3 regions of the Thermopolyspora sp. NPDC052614 genome follow, and region 2 is predicted to be linked to each of the others. Evidence: predicted binding sites of a transcription regulator. Region 2 holds the regulator's gene; each other region holds the start of a gene.
The links. The regulator HrcA, encoded in region 2, represses chaperone genes, less so after heat shock. The targets are predictions, from matches to a motif close to TTGGCACTCTCNNNNNGAGAGTGCCAA.
Positions count from the first base shown of each region.

Region 1: the regulator HrcA is predicted to act here: its motif matches at 3,475-3,501, upstream of AB0K60_RS10045 (DNA starvation/stationary phase protection protein).
Region 3: the regulator HrcA is predicted to act here: its motif matches at 3,554-3,580, upstream of groES (co-chaperone GroES).

Region 1 is NZ_JBFATZ010000004.1:89,880-97,567, reverse strand. It holds gene AB0K60_RS10055 (VIT domain-containing protein) at 71-2,560, opposite strand; gene AB0K60_RS10050 (MerR family transcriptional regulator) at 2,557-3,465, opposite strand; gene AB0K60_RS10045 (DNA starvation/stationary phase protection protein) at 3,605-4,072, shown strand; gene AB0K60_RS10040 (alkaline phosphatase PhoX) at 4,998-5,855, shown strand; gene AB0K60_RS10035 (helix-turn-helix domain-containing GNAT family N-acetyltransferase) at 6,032-6,940, opposite strand; gene AB0K60_RS10030 (6-phosphofructokinase) at 7,186-7,688, shown strand, end outside.
Region 2 is NZ_JBFATZ010000004.1:441,511-449,198, reverse strand. It holds gene lepA (translation elongation factor 4) at 1-1,563, shown strand, start outside; gene hemW (radical SAM family heme chaperone HemW) at 1,581-2,798, shown strand; gene AB0K60_RS11645 (DUF3097 domain-containing protein) at 2,805-3,623, opposite strand; gene AB0K60_RS11640 (hypothetical protein) at 3,651-4,481, opposite strand; gene hrcA (heat-inducible transcriptional repressor HrcA) at 4,758-5,771, shown strand; gene dnaJ (molecular chaperone DnaJ) at 5,772-6,905, shown strand; gene AB0K60_RS11625 (ATP-binding protein) at 6,892-7,470, opposite strand; gene AB0K60_RS11620 (DUF742 domain-containing protein) at 7,460-7,688, opposite strand, start outside.
Region 3 is NZ_JBFATZ010000026.1:43,044-50,731, reverse strand. It holds gene AB0K60_RS34125 (class I SAM-dependent methyltransferase) at 1-960, opposite strand, end outside; gene AB0K60_RS34120 (hypothetical protein) at 1,126-1,377, opposite strand; gene AB0K60_RS34115 (hypothetical protein) at 1,676-1,885, opposite strand; gene AB0K60_RS34110 (hypothetical protein) at 2,305-2,550, opposite strand; gene AB0K60_RS34105 (hypothetical protein) at 2,944-3,186, opposite strand; gene groES (co-chaperone GroES) at 3,669-3,983, shown strand; gene groL (chaperonin GroEL) at 4,099-5,724, shown strand; gene AB0K60_RS34090 (helix-turn-helix domain-containing protein) at 6,161-7,198, shown strand; gene AB0K60_RS34085 (hypothetical protein) at 7,319-7,519, opposite strand.

The DNA.
Region 1 (7,688 bases), 350 kb from region 2:
CTGGGCCAAGCGGAGGCCCGGGGTCTGGGCCAGGTGGAGGCGCAACCCGGCCCGGTGCGAGGCTGCCGGGTCAGGTGCGCTTCCAGAAGGCGCGGGTAGTGCGGCGGCGTTCCGTGGCGGGTGTGGGGCCGCCGGACGAGAGCCGGGTGAGGACGTCCAGGGCCCGCTGCCAGAGGAGGGGGAGGTCGGCGTCGGGGCCGGTGGCGGTGTCCAGTTCGGCGGCGAGGGCCGACAGGTCGGGGTCGCCGCCGGCGGCGGTGGCCAGCACCCGCAGGCGGCTGGCCAGGTCGGCCAGGTACATGCGGCGCTCGTACGGCGACAGGGACTCGGCCTCGCGGAGACGCGTCAGTTCCTGCGCGGCCACGGCGCGGACGTCGAGGTCGCCGCGTGCGGACGAGCGGGCGGCGCGGGGAGCGGCGGCGAAGCCCCTGGCCATCCTTCCTGCGATCGCGCCGAGGGCCGAGCCGGGGCGCGCAGGGGCGGACGGCGCGGGCGGCGGCATGGGGGGTGACATGGGAGGCATCGGCGCGGCGCCGGCCGTCGGCGGGGCGGCGGGTGCGGGCATCGGCGGGCCCGCCGGGGCGGCCCCGTAGGCGGCGGTCTCGACGGAGGCGGTGAAGGACATCGGGGCGGCGGCGATGGGGGCGGGGACGCCCGGCTCCCAGCCGCTGGGCAGCTCGACCGGCTGGACGACCTGGTGGCGCGGCTCGCCGTCGGCGACCACCCGCGAGTCGACCGCGACGAAGGCGGTGAAACGGCACAGCACGCCGAAGCGGAGCGAGGTGTCCACGATTTCCCGCTCCAGGTGCCGCTCGCCGATCTCGTAGCGGTCCTCCAGGTCGCGCAGGCGGGCACGGGCCCAGATCGCGCGGGCCGCCGTGCCGCCGCCGGTGACGGTCGCGGCCACGCGCCGCTCCCACGGCCCGCCCTCGCGGGTGAGACCGTGGACGACGAGGGCTCCGGCCGCGGGGCCGGAGTAGCGGCCGGACACGATCAGCGGGACCCCCGGGTACAGCGAGCCGAGACGGGTCACGGTCTCGGCCTGTACGCCGAGGCCCTCGGCCTTCAGCGCCAGGTCCGTGACGAGCGGGGCGCCGATGCGGCGGTGGATGTGCTCCATCGCGTCGTCCAGCCGATCCTCGGACTCCACCAGCTCGCAGCGGCCCGCGCCGATCGCGGCCAGGCGGCCGAGGAACCCGGCGTTGACGGCGCGGTCGATGCCGACGGTGTGCACGCGCACGCCGCCGAGCCGCGCGCCCGCCCGGTCGAGGATCTGGTCCTCGTTGCCGACCTGGCCGTCGGTGACCAGCACGAGCACACGGTCCCGGCCGGGCTCGCCGAGCAGACCGATCGCCTCCTCCAGCGGGCGCAGCAGCTCGGTGCCGCCACGTGCGTCCAGCCGCGCCAGGTGCTCGACGGCGCGGTAGCGGTTGCGGTCGGTCGCGGGCGCCAGGCCCTCGCCGAGACCCTGCGGACGCTCCACCACCGAGTCGAACGACAGCACGGCGAAGCGGTCGTCCGAGGTGAGCGAGTCGACGATGCGGGCGGCGGCGCGGCGGGCGGCCACCATCTTCCAGCCGTGCATGCTTCCCGACCGGTCCAGCAGCAGCACCACGTCGCGCGGCGACCGGACGCCGTCGGCGGCCGGGGGCACCACGGTCAGCGTGAACGTGCCCTCGGTCCCCGCCTCCTCCCGACGCCCGCCCCGCCGCTCGGCGTCGTCCTCGCGCGGCTCGTCGGGGACGAGGGCGAGGGAGGTGGAGGCGTCGAAGGACAGCCGCAGGATGAAGTCGCGGTCGAGCCGCTCGCCCGGCCGCACCCGCAGCGTCAACGGCCCGTCCTCGCCGTCTTCGCCGCTCTCCTGAGTGATCGCGTGCAGGCTGGAGCGGATCTCGCGAAGGTCGAGCCCGGCCGGGTCGACGTGGGTGGTGAGCGAGAGCCGTACCGGGTTGGGGAAGCCGGGCAGCAGCACCGGCGGGCTGATGCGGGAGGCGTCCGGGACGGCGTCGGTGTCGGCGGCCGTGCCCGAGCCGGCGGGCGAGCCGTCGAGCGGAACGCCCGGGATGTAGCGGGGGGCGACCACGAGCGGGAAGCGGAAGGTCGCCGCGCCGTCCTCGTAGGCCAGCGGCTGGCTGAGCGTCAGCCGTACCGTCACCCGCTCGTGCGGGACGAGGTTGCCGACGCGCATCGTGAACACGTCGGGACGGTCCTCCTCGACGATCGCGGCCCGCCTGCCCTCGGACAGGGCGCGGTCGTAGTCGGCGCGGGCCTCGCCCCGCTCCTTCAGCACGCCCTCGATCACGTGCCCGTCCGCCTCCATGCGGAACGCGGTGACGGCCGCCCGGTCGGGCAGCGGGAAGATGTACGTGGCCTCCAGCGACACATCGAACGGGTTGTGGAAGGTCTGCACGACCTCCACACCCCCGGCCAGGCCGGTGAGACGCGCGGTGACGTCGAGGCTCTCCAGAGGGAGATTGCCCTTCTCCGTGGCGAGCGCGCCGAGCCCGGCGTCCGGGATCGGGGCGGTGTCGCCCTGCAGCGGGGTGACGGTGACGGTCATCGGATCTCCCTTGAGGCGTCGTCGATGAGTCCGCGCTCGTACAGCGCGTCGAGCAGGGGGCGCGCGGTGGCGGCGATGGCCGCGAGGTCGTCGCCGCCCAGCGGGCGAAGAGTGGGGCCGAGGAGCAGGGTCGCCGAAGGCGAGAGCCTGATGCCCTGGATCAGTTCCGGAAGGGGAGGAGCGGCGTTCCGCTCGGCGGGTTCGTCGTGGTACGCCGCGGGCGGGCGGACCGTGACGGCCGGTTTCGGGACGGACTCCGAAGGCGGTGCCTCCAGCGACCTGACCTGCCGACTCCCCGCCTCCGGCGCGGAGGTCCGCCCGGCCGCCGCGTCCCGCGCCCAGAACCGGTCGGGGGTGTCGCGCCGGGCGGCCCTGGGCGAAGGAGCCCGCTCGGGAGGCCGGACGGCGGCCCGCCCAGGGGACGGTACGACGAGCGGCGCGGTGGGCGGTGTGGCGGGCGGCACGGCGGGTGGTGCGGCGGGCGGCACGGAGCGCACAGGCGCGTCGGCGGCCGGAGCACCCGATGAAATCGACGCCGAGGGCGACGTCCCATCGGGGAACCCGGGGGAGAAGGACAGCCCGGCGATCGCCGCAAGGGTGGCGTCGGTCGCCCCCGCGAGCTCGACCTGAATCTCGGCGATGGAGCGACCCGCCGCCTGACGGCGTTTGATCGCGACGAGTTGCGCCAGGTGGCGCATGCCGTAGAGGGCGACGCGTCCGCGCCGTGCCAGGGGCGGATCGAGCAAGCCGATCGTCGTGTACCAGCGGATGAGCCGCTCGTTGGGCACGTCCCTGACACGACCGTTGAGCGACGGCGCGCCGAGCCCCTCGCCGGTGTCGGCGGAAGCCCGCAGGGCCTCGGCCGCGCGCTCGGCAAGCTCTCCGATCGTCCACGTCTCGCTCATACCTCTACGATGACACTGTAACGATGACAGTGTCAATAATGATTGCGGGGACGACGCATACCGGCGAAAGACCCGGGTAGGGGGACGCCCGCTGACCGATGGGCGAACGCCCAGGTGAACGGATCACAGGAGGACCACAATGTCCACGATCACCAGCCCGCTCTCCGACGCTGACAGGAAGATCGTCGGCGAGTGCCTCCAGGGCGCCCTGATCGACCTTGTCGACTTGTCGCTGCTGGCCAAGCAGGCGCACTGGAACCTCATGGGCCGCAACTTCCGCTCGCTGCACCTGCAACTCGACGACATCGTCGCCATCGCGCGCAAGCACATGGACGTGGTGGCCGAGCGGGCGATCGCGATCGGCGTGAACCCGGACGGCCGCAGCGGCACAGTGGCGCGGGAGACCCAGCTCAAGCAGCTCAACGCCGGATACATCCAGGACACCCAGGTCGTCGAGGCCTTCACCGAACTGCTTGAGGGCATCAACCGCCGCATGCGGGAGCGCGTCGAGAGGACCGAGGAGACCGACCCGGTTACCCAGGACCTACTGATAGAGGCGTCCCAGGACCTGGAACAGCAGCACTGGATGATCCAGGCCCAGCGCTGACCACCGCCCACGACCACCCACCACCCCTCGCCACCGACGGGCCGCAGCGCCCCGGCCCTGTGCCCGACACGGGGCCGTGTGTGCGCCGCAGCCTCGAGGGGCCTCTCGTCGGCGAGGGTGGTGGGTGGCTCGTGTCCGCTCGCCCGCCCCGCCGCTGATCCCGCCGGGCACGGGCTCTCTGTGGGCTTAACGCACTCCAGCCCAGGCTGTAGGGCTGAGTCGGCACCATCGGGCTGTGCCGTGAACGCGTCGCCGCCGTGTCACCGCTGCGGCTTGAGTACTTCTCGCCGTGGGCATGGTGCCGGGTTTCCCTGAGAAACCTGAGCTTTACGAGGGCCGTGCCCGGTGCCAGGCAGTGCTGAGAGCCGGGCGATCACCTCTCCTATGGCTTGTGTGGTGGGGGTGACGGCGGCCGACCGAGGTGTCTTGTCGGGATCATGGCGTGCTGGAACGGCGGACGCGCGGCTTCACCGTGTCTTCGCGTGGGGATGGCAGGAGAAACGCCTGTCGTTCACCTGAATGCCCCCGTGTGGGCGGGACACGCGCGTAGCGTGGGTTTGCACGCCGACGTCATATGACGCGGCGTTCGTCGCCGAGTGCTGTTGGGGAGGCACTCATGTCCCGCACGAGGTTCCATCGGCCGGGGACGCTCACGGGCCTGGGCGTCAATGGGCGCGGGGCCGGGCCGCGGCCTGTCGTCGCCGAGCGTGCCGTCGTGAGCGGTCCGCTGTGGAGGCCGGCGCATGCGCCGCTGGGGCATGGCCCCTACGGTCCCCTTCGAACCGGGGACGAGAACGGCGTCGCGCTGCCGGAGGGGTTCCAGGTTCACGTCGTCGCGCGTTCCGGATATAAGAGCGCGGGGATGGTGTGGCACTCGGCGCCCGGTGGTGGGGCCTGCTTTCGCGACGGAGACGGCTGGATTTACGTGTCCAACTCCGAGACACCCCTGCTGGGCGGCGTCTCGGCGGTGCGTTTCGCGGCGGATGGGGCGACGCGGGGGGCGTATCGCATCCTGTCGGGGACCAACGTCAACGGCGCGGGATGCGCCACGCCCTGGAACACGTGGCTGTCGGGGGAGGCGATCCCCGGCGGCCGGATCTTCGAGTGCGACCCGTACGGCGTCGCCGCCGCGATGCCCCGCCTGTCGATGGGCCGCTTCACGCACGAGAGCATGGCGTGCGACCCGGATCGCCGGGTCATCTATCTGACCGAGGACGAGCCCGACGGCTGTTTCTACCGCTTCGTCCCCGACGAGTGGGGCGACCTGACGTCCGGGACGTTGCAGGTCCTCGTCGGCGCGGCCGACCGGCCGGACGCGATCATCTGGCGGCGGGTGCCCAACCCGGCGGCCCTGATCGAACCCGCCCGGCACCAGGTGGTCGGCGCCCGGCGGTTCGACCGGCCCACGGGATGCCACTACGCGGACGGCGTCTGCCGTTTCGTCACCGCCGACGGCCTGCTGTGGTCGTACGACTCCGTGAGCCACAGCATTCAGGCCGACCCCCGTCCCTCGTCTCCGCCGCCTCTGCCGCCGACGCGGTCGGGGGAGGTGTTCGCGGCCGGGCCGGCCATGACGATCGACGTGCTGAGCCCCGATGGGACGGCCTCGCCGTTCCTCCGCCTCATAGGACATGACGCCTCCGCGATCACCGGCGCGGCGTTCTCCCCCGACGGCCGCCACCTCTACTTCTCGTCCCAGCGCGGCACCACGGGAGCGGTGGCGGGCACCGACGGGGTCACCTACGCGGTCACCGGCCCGTTCGGGCGGGGGACCGAGGGCTGAGCCGGCCGGATCACGGTCGCTTGAGCCCGCCGCCGACCGGATACTCGGCGTCGCCGGTGCTCGCCGGGCGAATTGGAGGTAAATCGGTGGGCCCCGCGCCGCTGCGCCGACTGAGGGCCGTCGACTGGGGGACGACGCCGAACGTGTCCGCGGCGCGGGCGACACCTAGCGCGGGCTTACAGATCGCGGGACCAGGTCTGGCTGACCAGGTCCTTGCCGAAGGCGTGTTCGGGCTGCTCCTCGGCGAGCCGGAAGCCCGCGCGCTGGTAGACCCGCCGGGCGTCGGCGAGCACGCTGTAGGTCGACAGCACGATCCGCCGGTACCCGGCCAGGCGGGCGAAGCGCAGGCACTCCTCCACCAGACGGCTGCCGATGCCCATGTTCCGGGCGGACGGCTCGACGAAGAACAGGCGCAGCCGCGCGGTCTCGGCGTCCTCGCGCATGCAGGCGACGAACCCCACCGGCTCGCCGCGCACCTCGGCGACCCAGGCCGCCTGCCCCTTGTCGTCCAGACCGGCCAGGTAATCGCCGACGATGCCCAGGACGAGCTCCTCGAAGGTCTCGTCCCAGCCGTACTCGTCGTGGTAGAGCACCGCGTGCCGGTGCAGCACCCAGCCGAGGTCGCCGCGTCGGGGCGGGCGGATCACGTACGGCTCGGCCCCGCGGGAGCCGCCGAGGATCTCCTGGATCACCCCCATCGCCGCCACGAGCCGCCGCCGGTCCTCCTCGGTGAGCGGCGCGAGCACGCGGCCGACCTGCTCGGCCGAGCGTTTGTCGAGCATGTCGCGGGTCTTTCGCCCGGCGGCGGTGAGCCGTACGACCTGGCGGCGGGCGTCGGCGGCCGAACGCTCCCGCGTGACCAGGCCGTCGGCCTCGAACCGGGACAGGATGCGGCTGAGGTATCCGGCGTCGAGCCCGAGCATGCGGCGCAGCTCGCCGGTCTCGCAGGCGTCCCGTACCCCGATCTCGAACAGCACCCGGGCCTCGGTGAGGGAGTAGGGGGTGTCGAGCAGACCCGCCTGGAGAACCCCGATGTGCTCGGTGTAGAAGCGGTTGAAGGCACGGACGGTCGCGACGGTATCCATTTGCTCACCTCAACTAATCCGTTGACTTGGTCAAGTATAAGGTCCCTCGTTAGCATGGGTGTGGCCGTTTGGTCTAGACCAGTTCCGGTGCCTGCGGCACAATTTCGGTTGCGTTGTCGGTCCGTGTCGCCCGCTTCGTCGTGGGCAGCCTGGGGGGATGGTGAATACAGGCTGCGGGTGGCCCGGAACCGGCCCCGTGATCACCCGCATCTGATCGTTTGAAGTCCCATCGGGAGGAACCCGCAATGCGCATAGGAGTGCTCACCGGAGGCGGCGACTGCCCCGGTCTCAACGCCGTGATCCGGGCCGTGGTCCGCAAGGGAATCGGTGTCTACGGCCACGAGTTCGTCGGGTTCCGCGATGGCTGGCGTGGCCCGCTCGAGGGCGAGACGATGCCGCTGGACATCCAGGCGGTCCGTGGCATCCTGCCCCGCGGCGGCACCATCCTCGGCTCGTCGCGCACCAACCCCATGAAGATCGAAGGTGGCGTCGAGAAGATCAAGGAGAATCTGGCGAACGCCGGCGTCGACGCCCTCATCGCCATCGGCGGCGAGGACACCCTCGGCGTGGCCCGGCAACTGTCCGAGCGCGACGTCAACGTCGTGGGCGTACCCAAGACGATCGACAACGACCTCAACGCCACCGACTACACCTTCGGCTTCGACACGGCCGTCAACATCGCCATGGAGGCGATCGACCGCCTGCACACCACGGCCGAGTCCCACCACCGCGCCCTGATCTGCGAGGT
Region 2 (7,688 bases):
ACCTACGAGGTGTCCCGGTCGCTGGAGGCGTGCGAGGGCGCGATCCTGCTGGTCGACGCCGCCCAGGGCATCGAGGCGCAGACGCTCGCCAACCTCTACCTGGCGATGAACGCCGACCTCACGATCATCCCGGTGCTCAACAAGATCGACCTGCCCGCCGCGCAGCCCGACAAGTACGCCGAGGAGCTCGCCGGCCTCATCGGCTGCGCCCCCGAGGACGTGCTGCGCGTCTCCGGCAAGACCGGCGAGGGCGTCAAGGAGCTGCTCGACCACGTCGTCGAGCAGGTGCCGCCCCCGGTCGGCGACGCGGACGCCCCGGCCCGCGCGCTGATCTTCGACTCGGTCTACGACACCTACCGCGGCGTGGTCACCTACGTGCGGGTCGTCGACGGCCACCTGTCCCGCCGCGAGCGTACGATCATGATGTCGACCGGCGCGGCGCACGAGACCCTGGAGATCGGCGTCATCTCGCCCGAGCCGACCCCGTCGGCCGAGGGCCTCGGCGTCGGCGAGGTCGGCTATCTGATCACCGGCGTGAAGGACGTGCGGCAGGCCCGCGTCGGCGACACCGTCACCTCGGTCTCCCGTCCGGCCGCCGAGCCCCTCGGCGGCTACGAGCACCCCAAGCCGATGGTGTACTCCGGCCTCTACCCGATCGACGGCGACGACTACCCCGAGCTGCGCGACGCCCTCGACAAGCTGCGCCTCAACGACGCCGCCCTGATCTACGAGCCGGAGACCTCGGCCGCGCTCGGCTTCGGCTTCCGCTGCGGCTTCCTCGGCCTGCTGCACATGGAGATCGTCCGCGAGCGGCTGGAGCGCGAGTTCGACCTCTCGCTCATCTCCACCGCCCCCAACGTGATCTACCGGGTCGTCATGGAGAACGGCCAGGAGATCATCGTCACCAACCCCTCGGAGTTCCCCGGCGGCAAGGTCGCCGCGATCTACGAGCCGGTCGTGCGGGCCACGCTGCTCTCCCCGGCCGACCACATCGGCGCGATCATGGAGCTGTGCCAGGGCCGCCGCGGCACCCTGCTCGGCATGGACTACCTGTCCGAGGACCGCGTGGAGATCCGCTACACGCTCCCCATGGCCGAGATCATCTTCGACTTCTTCGACCAGCTCAAGTCCCGCACCCGCGGCTACGCCTCGCTCGACTACGAGCTGTCCGGCGAGCAGGAGGCCGACCTGGTCAAGGTGGACATCCTGCTGCAGGGCGAGCCCGTGGACGCCTTCAGCGCGATCGTGCACAAGGACAAGGCGTACGCGTACGGCGTCGAAATGGCCAAGAAGCTCAAGGACCTCATCCCGCGCCAGCAGTTCGAGGTGCCCATCCAGGCGGCCATCGGCGCCCGCGTCATCGCCCGCGAGAACATCCGGGCCATGCGCAAGGACGTCCTGGCCAAGTGCTACGGCGGCGACATCACCCGTAAGCGCAAGCTGCTGGAGAAGCAGAAGGAGGGCAAGAAGCGCATGAAGATGGTCGGCCGCGTGGAGGTGCCGCAGGAGGCGTTCGTGGCGGCGCTGTCCACCGAGAGCTCGGCCGACAAGGCGAGGAAGTAGCCCGGCCGGGGCCGCCCATGCCTTCCGCGCTTCCCGACGGCGACGCCGTCCCCGCGACCGGCGAGCTGCCCGAGCACGCCCTGCGCGGGCTCGGCGAGCGCCCGTTCGGCTTCTACGTGCACGTGCCGTTCTGCGTCACCCGCTGCGGCTACTGCGACTTCAACACCTACACCGCGCAGGAACTCGGCCCCGGCGCCTCCCGCGCCGACTACGCCGCGACCGCCGTCGCCGAGGTACGGCTCGCGCGCAAGGTCCTCGGCGACGCCGCGCCCCGCGTGGAGACGGTGTTCTTCGGCGGCGGCACCCCCACCCTGCTCCCGGCCGCCGACCTGGTACGGGTGCTGCGCGCCATCGACGAGGAGTTCGGCCTCGCCCCCGGCGCCGAGGTCACCACCGAGGCCAACCCCGAGTCGGTCACCCCGGCGAGCCTCGCCGAGCTGCGCGCGGGCGGCTTCACCCGGGTCAGCCTCGGCATGCAGAGCGCCCGCCCGCACGTGCTGGCCGTCCTCGACCGCCGCCACACCCCCGGCCGGGCCGCGCAGGCCGCCCGCGAGGCCCGCGACGCCGGGTTCGACCACGTCAACCTGGACCTGATCTACGGCACGCCGGGGGAGAGCGACGACGACTGGCGCGCCACCCTCGCCGCCGCGATCGAGGCCGGCCCCGACCACGTCTCGGCGTACTCGCTGATCGTCGAGGACGGCACCCGCCTGGCCGCCCGCATCCGCCGCGGCGAGCTGCCCATGCCCGACGACGACGTGGCCGCCGACCGCTACCTCATCGCCGACGCCATGCTCGCCGAGGCCGGCCTGTCCTGGTACGAGATCTCCAACTGGGCGGCCACGCCCGAGGCCCGCTGCCGCCACAACCTGCTCTACTGGACCGGCGGCGACTGGTGGGGCGTCGGCCCCGGCGCGCACAGCCACGTCGGCGGCGTGCGCTGGTGGAACGTCAAGCATCCGGCCGCGTACGCGAGCCGCCTGGCCGCCGGCGTCTCGCCCGGCCACGCCCGCGAGATCCTCTCCGACGACGACCGCGCCGTGGAGCGGCTCATGCTCGAACTGCGGCTCGACTCCGGCTTCCCGCTGGCCGACATCGGGGAGGGCGCCAGGACGGCCGTGGCGCGCGCCCTCGCCGACGGGCTGCTCGACCCCGGGCCGTTCCGCGAGGGCAGGGCCGTGCTGACGCTGCGCGGGCGGCTGCTCGCGGACGCGCTCGTCCGCGACCTCACCTGACGGGCCTCACTCGACGGGCGGGCTCACGAAGTCGATCAGCTCCTCCACCCGGCCGAGCAGCTCCGGCTCCAGGTCCGCGTAGCTGGTGACGCGGCCGAGGATGTGACGCCAGGCCTCGGCGGGCTCCATGCGCCACCCGAGCGCCTCGATCACGCCCTCCTTCCACGGGATCCCCTTCGGCACCACCGGCCAGGACGCGAAGCCGAGCACCGACGGCTTCACCGCCTGCCAGATGTCCACGAACGGGTGCCCCACCACCAGCACATACGGCGAGCCCACCTGGGCGGCGATGCGGCTCTCCTTGCTGCCGGGCACCAGATGGTCCACCAGGACCCCCAGGCGCCGGTCCGGCCCGGGCGCGAACTCGGCCACGATCGCGGGCAGGTCGTCAACCCCTTCGAGATACTCGACGACGACCCCTTCCACCCGCAGATCGTGGCCCCAGATCTTCTCCACGAGGGCGGCGTCGTGCACGCCCTCCACGTAGATACGGCTCTCCTTGGCCACCCGCGCGCGCAGGCCCTCGACCGCGACCGACCCGGAGGCGCTGCGCCGCCGGGCCGCCGCGGATCCCGCCGCGGGCGTGCCGGGCCGTACCAGGGTGACCGGCTCGCCCTCCAGCAGGAACGCCGCGGGCTCCAGCGGGAACACCCGCCGCCGCCCGAAACGGTCCTCCAGCGTGACACCCTGCTTGTCACAGGCGACCACGGCGCCGCAGAAGCCGCCCTCGGCGTCCTCCACGACCAGGTCGAGTTCGGCCGGCACCACCGGGACGTCGTCCCGGGTCCTGCGGCGCCGGCGTCCGGCGAGCGCGTCCTCGTACATGGCAGGGCACGCTAGCAAACCGGTGCGTCACCGCCCCGCCGGTCCGTACGGCTGCCACGGCCCGGCGAGCCGCCGCTTGGCCCGGCTCCGGCGCACCAGCACGATGACCGTGACCACGACGGCCACGATGAAGGTGACGAATATCAGCCCGATGTAGAGCAGAATGCTGCCCGCCGCGTTGACGGCCCGCTCGCTGGTGATCGGCTTCCCGACGCCGAAGGCGACGTCGGCGCCCTCCGGGGCCGTGCACCGCACCTGGTAGGAGCCCGCCTGGGTGATGCCGATGTCGAAGATGTGCTCCCAGATCCTGCCGCCGGCGGTGATGCTCGCGGTGTAGCCCGGCTTGGTCAGCGCGACCTCTGCGCCGGTGGCGCTCGCGGCCTCGCACCGGACGTTCACCTGGGAGGTGGCCGAGACGTAGAGGACCGGCCTGTCCTGCGGGTTCAGCGTCAAGGTCTTCACCTCGCCGCTTCTGAAGCTGCTCGGGGGCGCCACGTCCTCGGCGACCGTGCCCACGGCGCTGTAGGTGCCGTAGACGAGGACGATGATGCTGGCCACGAACGCCAGCCAGGACAGCAGGATCCAGATGCGGCGGGGCCGGATCTCGGGCTTGCCGCCGGGCGGGCCGTAGCCGCCGGGCGGAGGGGGAGCGCCGTAGGCGGACTGAGGAGCGTACGGCGGGGTGCCGGGCGGGCCGTACGGCTGGCCGGGCGGGCCCGGCTGTGACTGCCCCGGCGAGCCGTGGCGCTGCGGGTCCAAGGGCCGGGTGGCGTCCTGAGGCGGGCCGAAGGAGGATTCGGGGCGGCCGTACCCCTGAGGACCCTGTCCCTGCGGGCGAGGGTCGTTGCTTTGACTCATACTCCGAGTGTGACGGTTCCCACTTGTGGAGCATTGGAAGCCTGCTTGCTAAACAATACCAATCTAATGTCCATATGCCATATACGGGCACATACAGGACTTTACGGACGCCGCTGGGCGGACCGGTCGGGCGGTGGCGCGGCCGGGCCGGGACAGGGTCGAGGGCGATGAGTTATCGCACCTTGAAGGCGGGGGCCGTACACTTGGCACTCGGGAACACTGAGTGCCAAGCGTGGTGTTGAAGAATGACACCAGGGCGGCCAGGAGGTGAACACGTTGCTCGATGACCGCAAGCTGGCGGTCCTGCGCGCCATAGTCGAAGATTACGTGTCCACCAACGAGCCAGTGGGCTCGAAGGCCCTGGCGGAGCGGCACAACCTGGGCGTTTCGCCGGCCACGATCCGCAACGACATGGCGGTCCTGGAGGAGCAGGGCTACATCCACCAGCCGCACACCAGCGCCGGGCGCGTGCCCACCGACAAGGGCTACCGCCTGTTCGTGGACCGGTTGTCGCAGATCAAGCCGCTGTCGGCGGCCGAACGCCGGGCGATCGAGACCTTCCTCGCCGGCGCGGTCGATCTCGACGACGTGGTCCGCCGCACGGTCCGGCTGCTGGCCCAGCTCACCCGGCAGGTCGCCGTCGTGCAGTACCCCTCGCTCGCCAAGTCCACGGTCCGGCACGTGGAGATCGTGCCGCTGAGCGAGCGCAGGGTGATGCTCGTCCTGATCACCAACACCGGCCGGGTCGAGCAGCGCGTCGTCGAAGTGCCCGAGCTGGTGGACGAGGATCGCATCTCGCACCTGCGGGCGATGCTCAACGCCTGCCTGGACGGCTGCGGCCTGAGCAAGGTGCCCGACACGGTGGCGGATCTGCCCGAGCATCTGCCGCTGGAGGACCGTCCGGTCGCGGCGACCATTCTTTCCGTGCTTCTTGAGACACTTGTGGACCGCAGTGATGAGAAAATCGTCTTCGCCGGTACCGCCAACCTCGCGGCGGCCGATTTCACCGTCGGCCTGCGCGATGTGCTGGAGGCGCTGGAGGAGCAGGTCGTGCTGATGCGGCTGCTCGGCGAGACGAGCGACCCCGCCGCCCTCACGGTGCGGATAGGCTCGGAAAACCCGTACTCCGGGCTGCGCGGCATCTCGTTCGTGGCCGCCGGGTACGGCTCGGGTGACAAGGAACTGGCCCGGCTCGGCGTGCTGGGCCCGACGCGAATGGATTATCCGGTGACGATGGGTGCCGTGCGCGCGGTCGCGCGCTACGTGGGTCAGATTCTGGCGGGGTCGTAAGTGGCGAAGGACTACTACGGCATCCTCGGGGTGCGCCGCGACGCCAGCCCTGAAGAGGTCAAGAAGGCCTACCGCCGTCTGGCGCGTGAGCTGCACCCGGATGTCAACCCGGATCCGACGACCCAGGAGCGCTTCAAGGAGATCACGCAGGCCTACGAGGTCCTGTCGGATCCGAACAAGCGCAAGATGTACGACCTGGGCGCGGACCCGTTCTCCTCGGCGAGCGCGGCGGGCGCCGGCGGCTTCGGCGCGGGCTTCCCGTTCAGCGACATCATGGACGCCTTCTTCGGCACCGCCACCGCCTCGCGCGGCCCGCGCACCCGGGCCCGCCGCGGGCGCAACCACACCATCCGGGTGGAGCTGGACCTGACCGAGACCGCGTTCGGCACCACCCAGGAGCTGGTGGTGGACACCGCGGTGGTGTGCGAGGTCTGCCACGGCGCGGGCTCGTCCCCCGGCACCCACCCCGACACCTGCGACATGTGCAACGGCCGGGGCGAGGTCTCCCAGGTCACGCGCTCGTTCCTGGGCCAGGTCATGACGTCGCGGCCGTGCCCCCAGTGCGGCGGCTACGGCAGCGTCATCCGGCACCCCTGCCAGGAGTGCTCCGGCGACGGCCGGGTCCGCACCCGCCGTACGATCAAGGTGCGCATCCCGGCGGGCGTCGAGGACGGCACGCACATCCAGCTCGCCGGCGAGGGCGAGGTCGGCCCCGGCGGCGGCCCGCCCGGCGACCTGTTCCTGGAGATCGTCGAGCGCCCGCACCCGATCTTCGAGCGGCGCGGCGACGACCTGCACTGCACCGTGCACCTGCCGATGACCGCCGCCGCCCTCGGCACGTCGCTCGCCGTCGAGACCCTCGACGGCACCGAGGAGATCGACGTACGGCCCGGAACCCAGTCCGGCCAGGTCATCCCCCTGTACGGCAGGGGCGTCCAGCGCCTCAACGAGACCGGCCGGGGCGACCTGCTCATCCACGTCAACGTGGAGACGCCCACGCGGCTCGACGCCGCCCAGGAGGAGCTGCTCAGGGAACTGGCCAAGCTGCGCGGCGAGGAGCATCCCCCGGGCAAGTTCGCCCCCGGCCAGCAGGGCTTCTTCTCCCGGCTGCGGGACGCCTTCAACGGTCGTTGAAGGCGGCGTCCACCAGGGCGATCAGGACCTGCTTGACCGAGTCGCGGTCGCGGGCGTCGCAACGCACCACCGGAACGCCCGCGTCGACGCCGAGCGCGTCCCGCACCTCGTCGAGGCCGAACCGGTCCGCGCCGCCGAAGTCGTTCACGGCGACGGCGAGCGGGACGCCGTGCTCCTCCAGCAGGTCGATCGCCGGGTAACACCGATCGACGCGACGCAGATCCACGAGCACGACCGCGCCCGCCGCGCCGTCGGCGAGCTCGGCGCGGAAGAACTCGCGGTTCTCCCGGTCGGGCGTGCAGAACAGGCACAGCACGACGTCGTCGTCCACGCCCACCCGGCCGACGTCGAAGCCGATCACTTCGCCGCCCGGCGCGGCATCCGGCGCGGCGTCCGGCTCGGCGAGGACCGCCTCGGCCGTGACCGGGTCGATGTCGGAGATCGCCTCAAGGAACGTCGTCTTTCCCGCGCCTCGCCCTCCCGCCACCACGATCTTGACCGAGACGGCGTCGGCGACCTCCACGGCGGCGGGGTACGCGTCGGCGACGGGAGCTTCAGAGGGCACGGACACCTGCCCGGATCCGCTCCAGCAACGCTCGGGGCGGCCGCGCGCCGAGGATGACCTGCGCGTGGATGACCAGGAGGTGCTCGGCCACGAGGTCGGCGATGAGCTCGCGGGCGACCCCGACCGGGAGCCGCAGACCGGCGGCGATCTCGGCGACGGACAGCGGGTGGCGGCACAGTTCCACGATGTGCGCGTGCTCGAAGGCCAAGGGGGCGTTC
Region 3 (7,688 bases), on a different contig from region 2:
ATCGACCGCGTCGTCGCCGGTCACGTAGGCGATGTTCGGGTCGAGGAGCCGGCCGCCGACGAGATCGGCCACCTCCGCCACCAGGCCCGCCCGGATGGCGGCGCCGTCGGGCTCGTAGAGGTACCTCGCGATGGGCCCGGTCTCCGCCCGCCGCGGGGCGCCGACCCCGGTGAGCGTCTCGCCGTACGGCAGCAGCGTGGCCCGGCGGGTGAGTTGCGGGCCGTGTCCGGGGAGGAAGCCGCCCAGCCAGAGCACGGCCTCCTTGACCTCGCCGCCGAAGGACACCCATTCCACCTCGGCGCCGTCCGGGACGAACTCGTACGGCAGCCCGGGAGCCGCCTTCACACAGGCCGCCGCCGCCGACCCGGTGAGCTCAAGCACGGCGGGCCACGGCGGCGAGTACGCCAGCGGGTCGAAGATCCGCGACCCCGACCGCCGACGCCGCGCCGGATCGGCGAACACGACCCCGTACGCGGCGGGATCGACGTCGGCGGCGTCCGCCCGGCGGACCCGGACCCCCGTCAGGCCGAGCGCCTCGGCGTTCGCCCGGGCGACGGCCGCCGTCAGCGGGTCGAGATCGACCGCGTCCACCGCGCATCCGTGCCGGGCGAAGGCGATCAGGTCGCCGCCGATCCCGCAGCACACGTCGGCCACGCCGCCGCCCTGTCCGAGCGCGGCGACCCGCCGCGCCCTGTGGTCGGCGACCTCCGCCCGGGTCGCCTGCTCCAGCCCCTCCGCCGTGAAGTACATCCGCCCGGCGTCGGCGCCGAACTTGCGGGACGCCCGCCGCCGCAGGGCGGCCTGGGTCAGCGCCGCCGAGGTGGTCGCGGTGTCGTGGCTCCTGCGCATCGTCGTGGCGGCCCGGACCTCGTCGCCGCCCTCGGCGAGGAGCGCCTCGGCCTCGGCCAGGGCCTGCTGCCCGCGGGGCGTGAGGAGCGTCAGGAAGGCGTCGAGATCCACCCCCGCACTATAGGCGAGGTGAGCCACGGCGGCCCTGGCGCCGCCGGACGGCGAGAAGGGTGGACACCGTGGCCTCTGCCAGGATGCCCACCCTCCGAGGTGTCGTTCAGTACCGGGTTTTCGCCACCCGGGTCTTTGCTACCCAGGTTTTCGCTACCCGGGTCTTCAGTACTGGACCTTGCGGACGCCGCAGTCCACACGGTCACGGTTGACGGGCGTGACCGGGGTGAGCGGGGCGACGAGGACGAGGACCTCGTCGATGCCGCGGTTGCCGCAGACGACCACGTTTCCGGACTGCTGCGCGATGTTGATGCCTTTTCTGTGCACCGGGTGCTTGTCGGCGTGCGCCGGAGGGACGAAACCGAGACCGGCGAACGCGGCCGCGGCCGCCCCGCCGAGAACGATCTTCTTGAGCACGGAGGTCTCCTCATCGATGTCGGTCGGAATTTCGGCCCGGAACACCTGCGGTTGCCGGGCCGTGAGTTAGTAGACCGCCCTGTGCGGGCGATATCAAGCGACACGCATCGCGCTTTACCAAAGAAACCGCAATGCGTTGTCCGATCAAAGTCCGGTCGAAAAAGAACGAACACCGTGCCTCGGCGCGGTGTTCGTTCTTTTTCGGTACGTCTCGGCCTGCCGGCCCAGGGGTCGTCTACGGAATAAGCGGTCTCATCGGGCGCAATCCGATAGACGGATCGGGATGATTATTCCCGTACTAGCCGTTGTGCACCTGGACGCCGCAGTTCACCGGCTCCCGGTCCGCGCTGGTCACCGGGGTGAGCGGGATGATGGGAACGAGGATGTCGCCGATCGCCTGGTTGCCGCAGATGGCCGTGTGGTCGGCGCCGGCCATGGCCGTGCCCGTGACGCCCACGGTCGAGAAAGCGGCCAGGGCGGCGGTGCCCAGCACAAGCTTCTTGAGCATGTCGGTCTCCTTGAGATCGAGTTTCGATTCCGATGCGAACCGTTCCCGGCTCGAACCGAAGGCAAGTGAATCCAGTGCGGCGGCGGATGGCAAGCGGATTATGCGTACCGCGGCGTAAAGAAAGCGTCAGCGAAAAGAATGTTCTGGCATCTCCGCCCATTTGTGCCGCTCGGGCGTTTCGTCGGTCCCGAACGCGAAAGAGCGGCACCGCGGTCTCGCCGCGATGCCGCTCCGGTGCACCGGTCTATGAATTCAGGCAGAACCCCCGCGAAGAGGTCATTCATCCCTCACTGTCCGGCGACACAGCTCTCTGACGCCGATGTCCCTCGCGACCTCGGTCCTGGCGCCCTCGCCGGCGCGCGGACCCGGTCGTCCCCGTGACTCCCGTCCGACCTGCGGGCCGGGGAAGGGGCGCCGGATCAGTGACGCTGCAGGACCTGGATGCCACAGTCCACCGGCTCGCGGTCGGCCGTGGTCACCGGGTTGAGGTTGAGGATGGCGACCGTGATGTCGCCGATGGCCTTGTTGCCGCAGACGGTCACATTGCCGTTCTGCTCTGACACGTTGACGGTGCGACCGTCCCAGGGGTTCGCCATGGCCGGGGTGGCGAGACCTCCAGTGAGGGCCGTGAGCGCAACGCCTCCGAGTACGAGCTTCTTCAGCATGTCAATCTCCCGATCGATTGAGATTTCGGCTCGAACCACTTGATGGCCGAGCGGGAATCAGTTAATCCAGGTGCGAACCAGATAGCAAGCAGACGGCCCGGTGCGACATCGTAAAAAAAGACCAAACCGCTTCCGAATGGTATGGACGGAATGTCGCCCATCGGGCATGAAAAGTGGGCGCCCCCGCTTCGGAAGAGCGCCCACCATTCCTTCCGGCCTTTCGCGAATCATCCGGGATTCGCGCGTCCGCCGGCCCGGGTGTGCGGTCGAAGCTTTCCCGGCACGAGCCCGATTCTTTGCCCGAGACGTGTGCGTGAGGACGACCGCCGGCGGGACCGCCGGACGGCGTCGGCCACTAGGTCGGCTACCAGTGCCTTTTACTGGTGCCGGTTACTAGTTCTGAACGGCCTTGAAGCTGCAGTCCGTGGCGTCGTTGCCCCCGTTGGTCAGAGGACCGAGGGTGATGAGGCCGAGGGTGATGTCGCCGATGACCGAGTTGCCACAGACGAGAACATTGTCGTTCTGCGACGAGGTGTTAATGTGCGAGGGCGGCCACGGGCCCGCCTGGGCGGGGGTGGCGAGACCGAAGCCCGCGATACCGGCGACAGCGCCTACGGCGAGGAACTTCTTGAGCATTTCTTTCCCCTGAGTGTTCTGATTGCTGTGGCCCATTCCTTCATGAAGTCTGAGCGGTATCAGTAGACATCGCACTTCGCTCGAATGGCAAGCGAATGGCTGTAAAGAAATGCTAAGCATGCACAAGTGGATGAATGCCGCAAAAATGGACTTTTGGGATGACGTTTTTCGCGTTGTACGCGATATCCGTCTGGCGAACCCCCGTCGAGGACAAAGACTCCAGCGGGACTCGGTGAGGACCGCTCGCGCCCGCCTCCGGCCCCGTCCCCGCCGTGCGGAGCTCGGCCCGAGCAAAGCTGATCATGCTTCCTGACCTGCGTGGCGGGTTCGTGTTGACTGTGCTGAGCCGCTTGCATACTGTTTCGTGTTGGCACTCTCGACGTGAGAGTGCCAACCAAGCGACGAGGCAGGTCTGACACCCGCGACGGCAGGCCGGCTGGTCGCCTCTTCAGCTCAACGACGCAATCTGAAGGGGAGGTCCGATCGTGACGACCGCCACCAAGGTTCCGGTTAAGCCGCTCGGGGACCGCATCGTGGTCCAGCCGCTCGAGGCCGAGCAGACGACCGCCTCCGGGCTGGTCATCCCTGACACGGCCAAGGAGAAGCCCCAGGAGGGCAAGGTGCTCGCGGTGGGCCCGGGCAACTGGGACGAGGATGGCGAAAAGCGCATCCCGCTCGACGTCTCCGAGGGCGACATCGTCCTGTACAGCAAGTACGGCGGCACCGAGGTGAAGTACGGCGGCGAGGAGTACCTCGTGCTCTCCGCCCGCGACGTGCTCGCCATCATCGAGAAGTAAAGCTCGCCGAGCCATATCGCGATGACGTGTCGAGCCCCGGGCCAACGCCCGGGGCTCTGATGCGCTCAAGCCGCTCGAACGCGACGTGGAGCGTCGCAACGAATAGGAGTGCTTAATGCCGAAGATCCTGGAGTTCGAAGAGGACGCACGCCGCGCGCTCGAGCGTGGCGTGAACGCCCTCGCGGACGCCGTGAAGGTGACCCTCGGCCCGCGTGGCCGCAACGTGGTCATCGACAAGAAGTTCGGTGCCCCGACCATCACCAACGACGGTGTCACCATCGCCCGCGAGATCGAGCTGGAGACCCCGTACGAGAACCTCGGCGCCCAGCTCGCCAAGGAAGTGGCGACCAAGACCAACGACATCGCCGGTGACGGCACGACCACCGCGACCGTGCTCGCCCAGGCGATGGTCCGCGAGGGCCTGCGCAACGTCGCCGCCGGCGCGTCGCCGCTGTCGCTCAAGCGTGGCATCGACGCCGCCGCCCAGGCGGTCAGCGAGCGCCTGCTCAACTCCGCCCGCCACGTCGAGGACAAGAAGGAGATCGCGAACGTCGCGACGATCTCCGCCCAGGACGCGAACATCGGCGGCCTGATCGCCGAGGCGTTCGACAAGGTGGGCAAGGACGGTGTCATCACCGTCGAGGAGTCCAACTCCATGGGCATGGAGCTGGAGTTCACCGAGGGCATGCAGTTCGACAAGGGCTACCTGTCGCACTACATGGTCACCGACCAGGAGCGCATGGAGGCCGTGCTCGAGGACGCCTACGTCCTGCTGCACCAGGCCAAGATCTCCTCGATCGCCGACTTCCTGCCGCTGCTGGAGAAGGTCGCCGCGACCAAGAAGCCGCTGCTGGTCATCGCCGAGGACGTCGAGGGGGAGGCCCTGGCCGTCCTGGTGACCAACAAGATCCGCGGCACGTTCACCTCGGTCGCCGTCAAGGCGCCCGGTTTCGGCGACCGCCGCAAGGCGATGCTGCAGGACATGGCGATCCTCACCGGCGGCCAGGTGGTCAGCGAGGAGATCGGCCTCAAGCTGGAGTCCGTGGGCCTTGAGGTGCTCGGCACCGCCCGCCGCGTCGTCATCACCAAGGACAACACGACGATCGTCGACGGCGCCGGCGACCTGGCCGCGATCGAGGACCGGATCCGCGAGATCAAGCTGGCGATCGAGCAGACCGACTCCGACTGGGACCGCGAGAAGCTGCAGGAGCGCCTCGCCAAGCTGTCCGGCGGCGTGTGCGTGCTGCGCGTCGGCGCGGCCACCGAGGTGGAGCTCAAGGAGAAGAAGCACCGCCTGGAGGACGCGATCTCGGCCACCCGCGCCGCGATCGAGGAGGGCATCGTCTCCGGCGGCGGCTCCGCGCTCGTCCACGTCAGCAGCGACCTGGACGACCTGGGCCTCACCGGCGACGAGGCGACCGGCGTGTCGATCGTGCGCCGCTCGCTGGTCGAGCCCGCCCGGTGGATCGCCGAGAACGCCGGCCGCGAGGGCTACGTGGTGACCAGCAAGATCGCCGAGCTGCCCGCCAACCACGGCTACAACGCCGCCACCGGCGAGTACGGCGACCTGATCGCCGACGGCGTGATCGACCCGGTCAAGGTCACCCGCTCCGCCGTGCAGAACGCCGCCTCCATCGCCGGCATGCTGCTGACAACCGAGGCCCTCGTGGTGGACAAGCCCGAGGAGGAGGCTCCGGCCGCCGCGGGCGGCCACGGCCACGGCCACGGTCACGGCCACTGAGCGAGCGCCCGCTGAGCGAGCGCACGACCAGAGCGCCTTATCGCACACGGCTCGCGCCCCTGGATGGGGTGCGAGCCGTGTGTCTTTTGACAGACGTGTTTCGCAGGCGTGCCTTCGCAGGCGTGTTGCACAGACATGTTCACGGACGTGTTTTCACGAACGTGGGGGACCGGACGACGGACGCGTCCGATCCCCCTGTGGTGACGACAAGGCCGCGGTCCGGCGGCCATAAGACCCCCTCCGCGCTCGAATGACCGCCGAGCGTGCATTCGTCGCCACGTACCGTAATGCTCCACGTGTCGATGCTTTGCCCGCAAGGTGAGAAGGTGCAGATGCAGCAACCTGTATCCGATCGCTCACAAAGGCGGGGACCGGCGGACAAGAGGGAGAAGTCGAGTTACTCTCACGACACTCTCTGTGACACTTGGAGTCGGTCATGCGCCCCCAGACCCAAATGATCGAGGACCTGCTGCAGCCTCTCGGCCTGACCGCGTCCCAGGCCGCCGTCTACATCGCGTTGCTGCGCCTGCGCCTGGCGTGCGCGGCCGAGGTGGCCGAGGCGGTGGACCGGCCCGAGGGCCGCGTCGAGCCGGACCTGCGGACCCTGGTACGGCTCGGCATCGTCGAGGACTGCAACGGTCGCTACCTCGCCCGCCATCCGGCCGCCGCGCTCGGCCGCCTGATCGCCCCCCGCCTGGACCGGATCGCCGCGGAGAGCCGCCGGATCGACGAGCTGCTGGCCTCGGTGCGCATGCTGGCCCGGCACCACGACGCCGGGCAGGACTACCACGGCGCACGGCTCGCGGTCGATCTGATCAGCGGCGCGGACGCGCTGCGCGCCACCATGTCCGAGGTCGCGATGGCGCGGCCGCCCGCGGATCTGATCTCGGTGATCCCCGACCACCGGACCGTGCACGACCTGGCGCACAAGTACGCCGACGAGTGGGTGCGCGCCCAGCGCGAGGGGGTGATCTCCTCCCGGGTGATCCTGCCGGTCTGCACGGTGACCCTGCCGGGCGCGCACGACCTGCTCACCCGGCTCACCGACGCGCGGGCCCGGATCCGGACCCTCGACCGGCTGCCGAGCTGGTATGTGGCGATCGGCGACGACGCGGCGTGGCTGCCCGTGCAGTGGGGAGGCAACCTGCCCGACAGCGCGTACCACTTCTGCCTGGTGCGCTCCCCGCTGATGGTGTCCGTGCTGCGGGCGTTGTTCGAGGAGCTGTGGGCGAGGGCCGTGCCGCTGTCGCGGCCCGAACGCAAGGACGGGGTGGTCCGGGTCCTGCGGCTGGCGGCCCAGGGGATGTCGGATGAGATGATCGCCCGGCACCTCGGCGTCTGCGTGCGGACCGTCCGCAGCAGGTTCGCCGAGGCGATGGCCGAGCTGGGCGCCCGCTCGCGCTTCCACGCGGGAGTCGAGGCGACGCGCCGGGGGTGGCTGAGCGTCTGCGGCGGGAGCCATCGGCCCATGTGAGCGCCCCATGTGAGTGCCCCATGTGAGCCCGGGTTGAGTGCCCCGGGTTGAGCGCCCGGGTGAGCGCCCCACGTGAGCCGGGAGCGGCCGCGCGGGCCGGCCGCTCCGCCGCATCCCGCCCTAGCCGAAGCTGCCGAGCAGCCTTCCGAGGAGCCTGCTGATCGGGTCGCTCGGCCGATCGTCCGATTCATCCGAGTCGGGGCCCGTCAGATCGACGAGCCAATGCGAGTCGGTCGGCTCGGGCGAGTCGGCCTGGACGGCGACCGGAGTCAGGAATACGGCCCCGGCACAGGCCGAGGCGATGAGAAGACGGCGGAGCATCTGTTTCCCCCTGAAAAGCTGAAAAGCCCCGATACGGAAGCGGCATCGGCAACAATCCGCGACCGGATAATTACCGTGCGTGCGCGAATTAGTATGGCATTCGCCGCCTCCATGTCCAACTTCATCGATCAATGCGGTCGGCGATAGCACTCGACGAGACCCGGTGCAT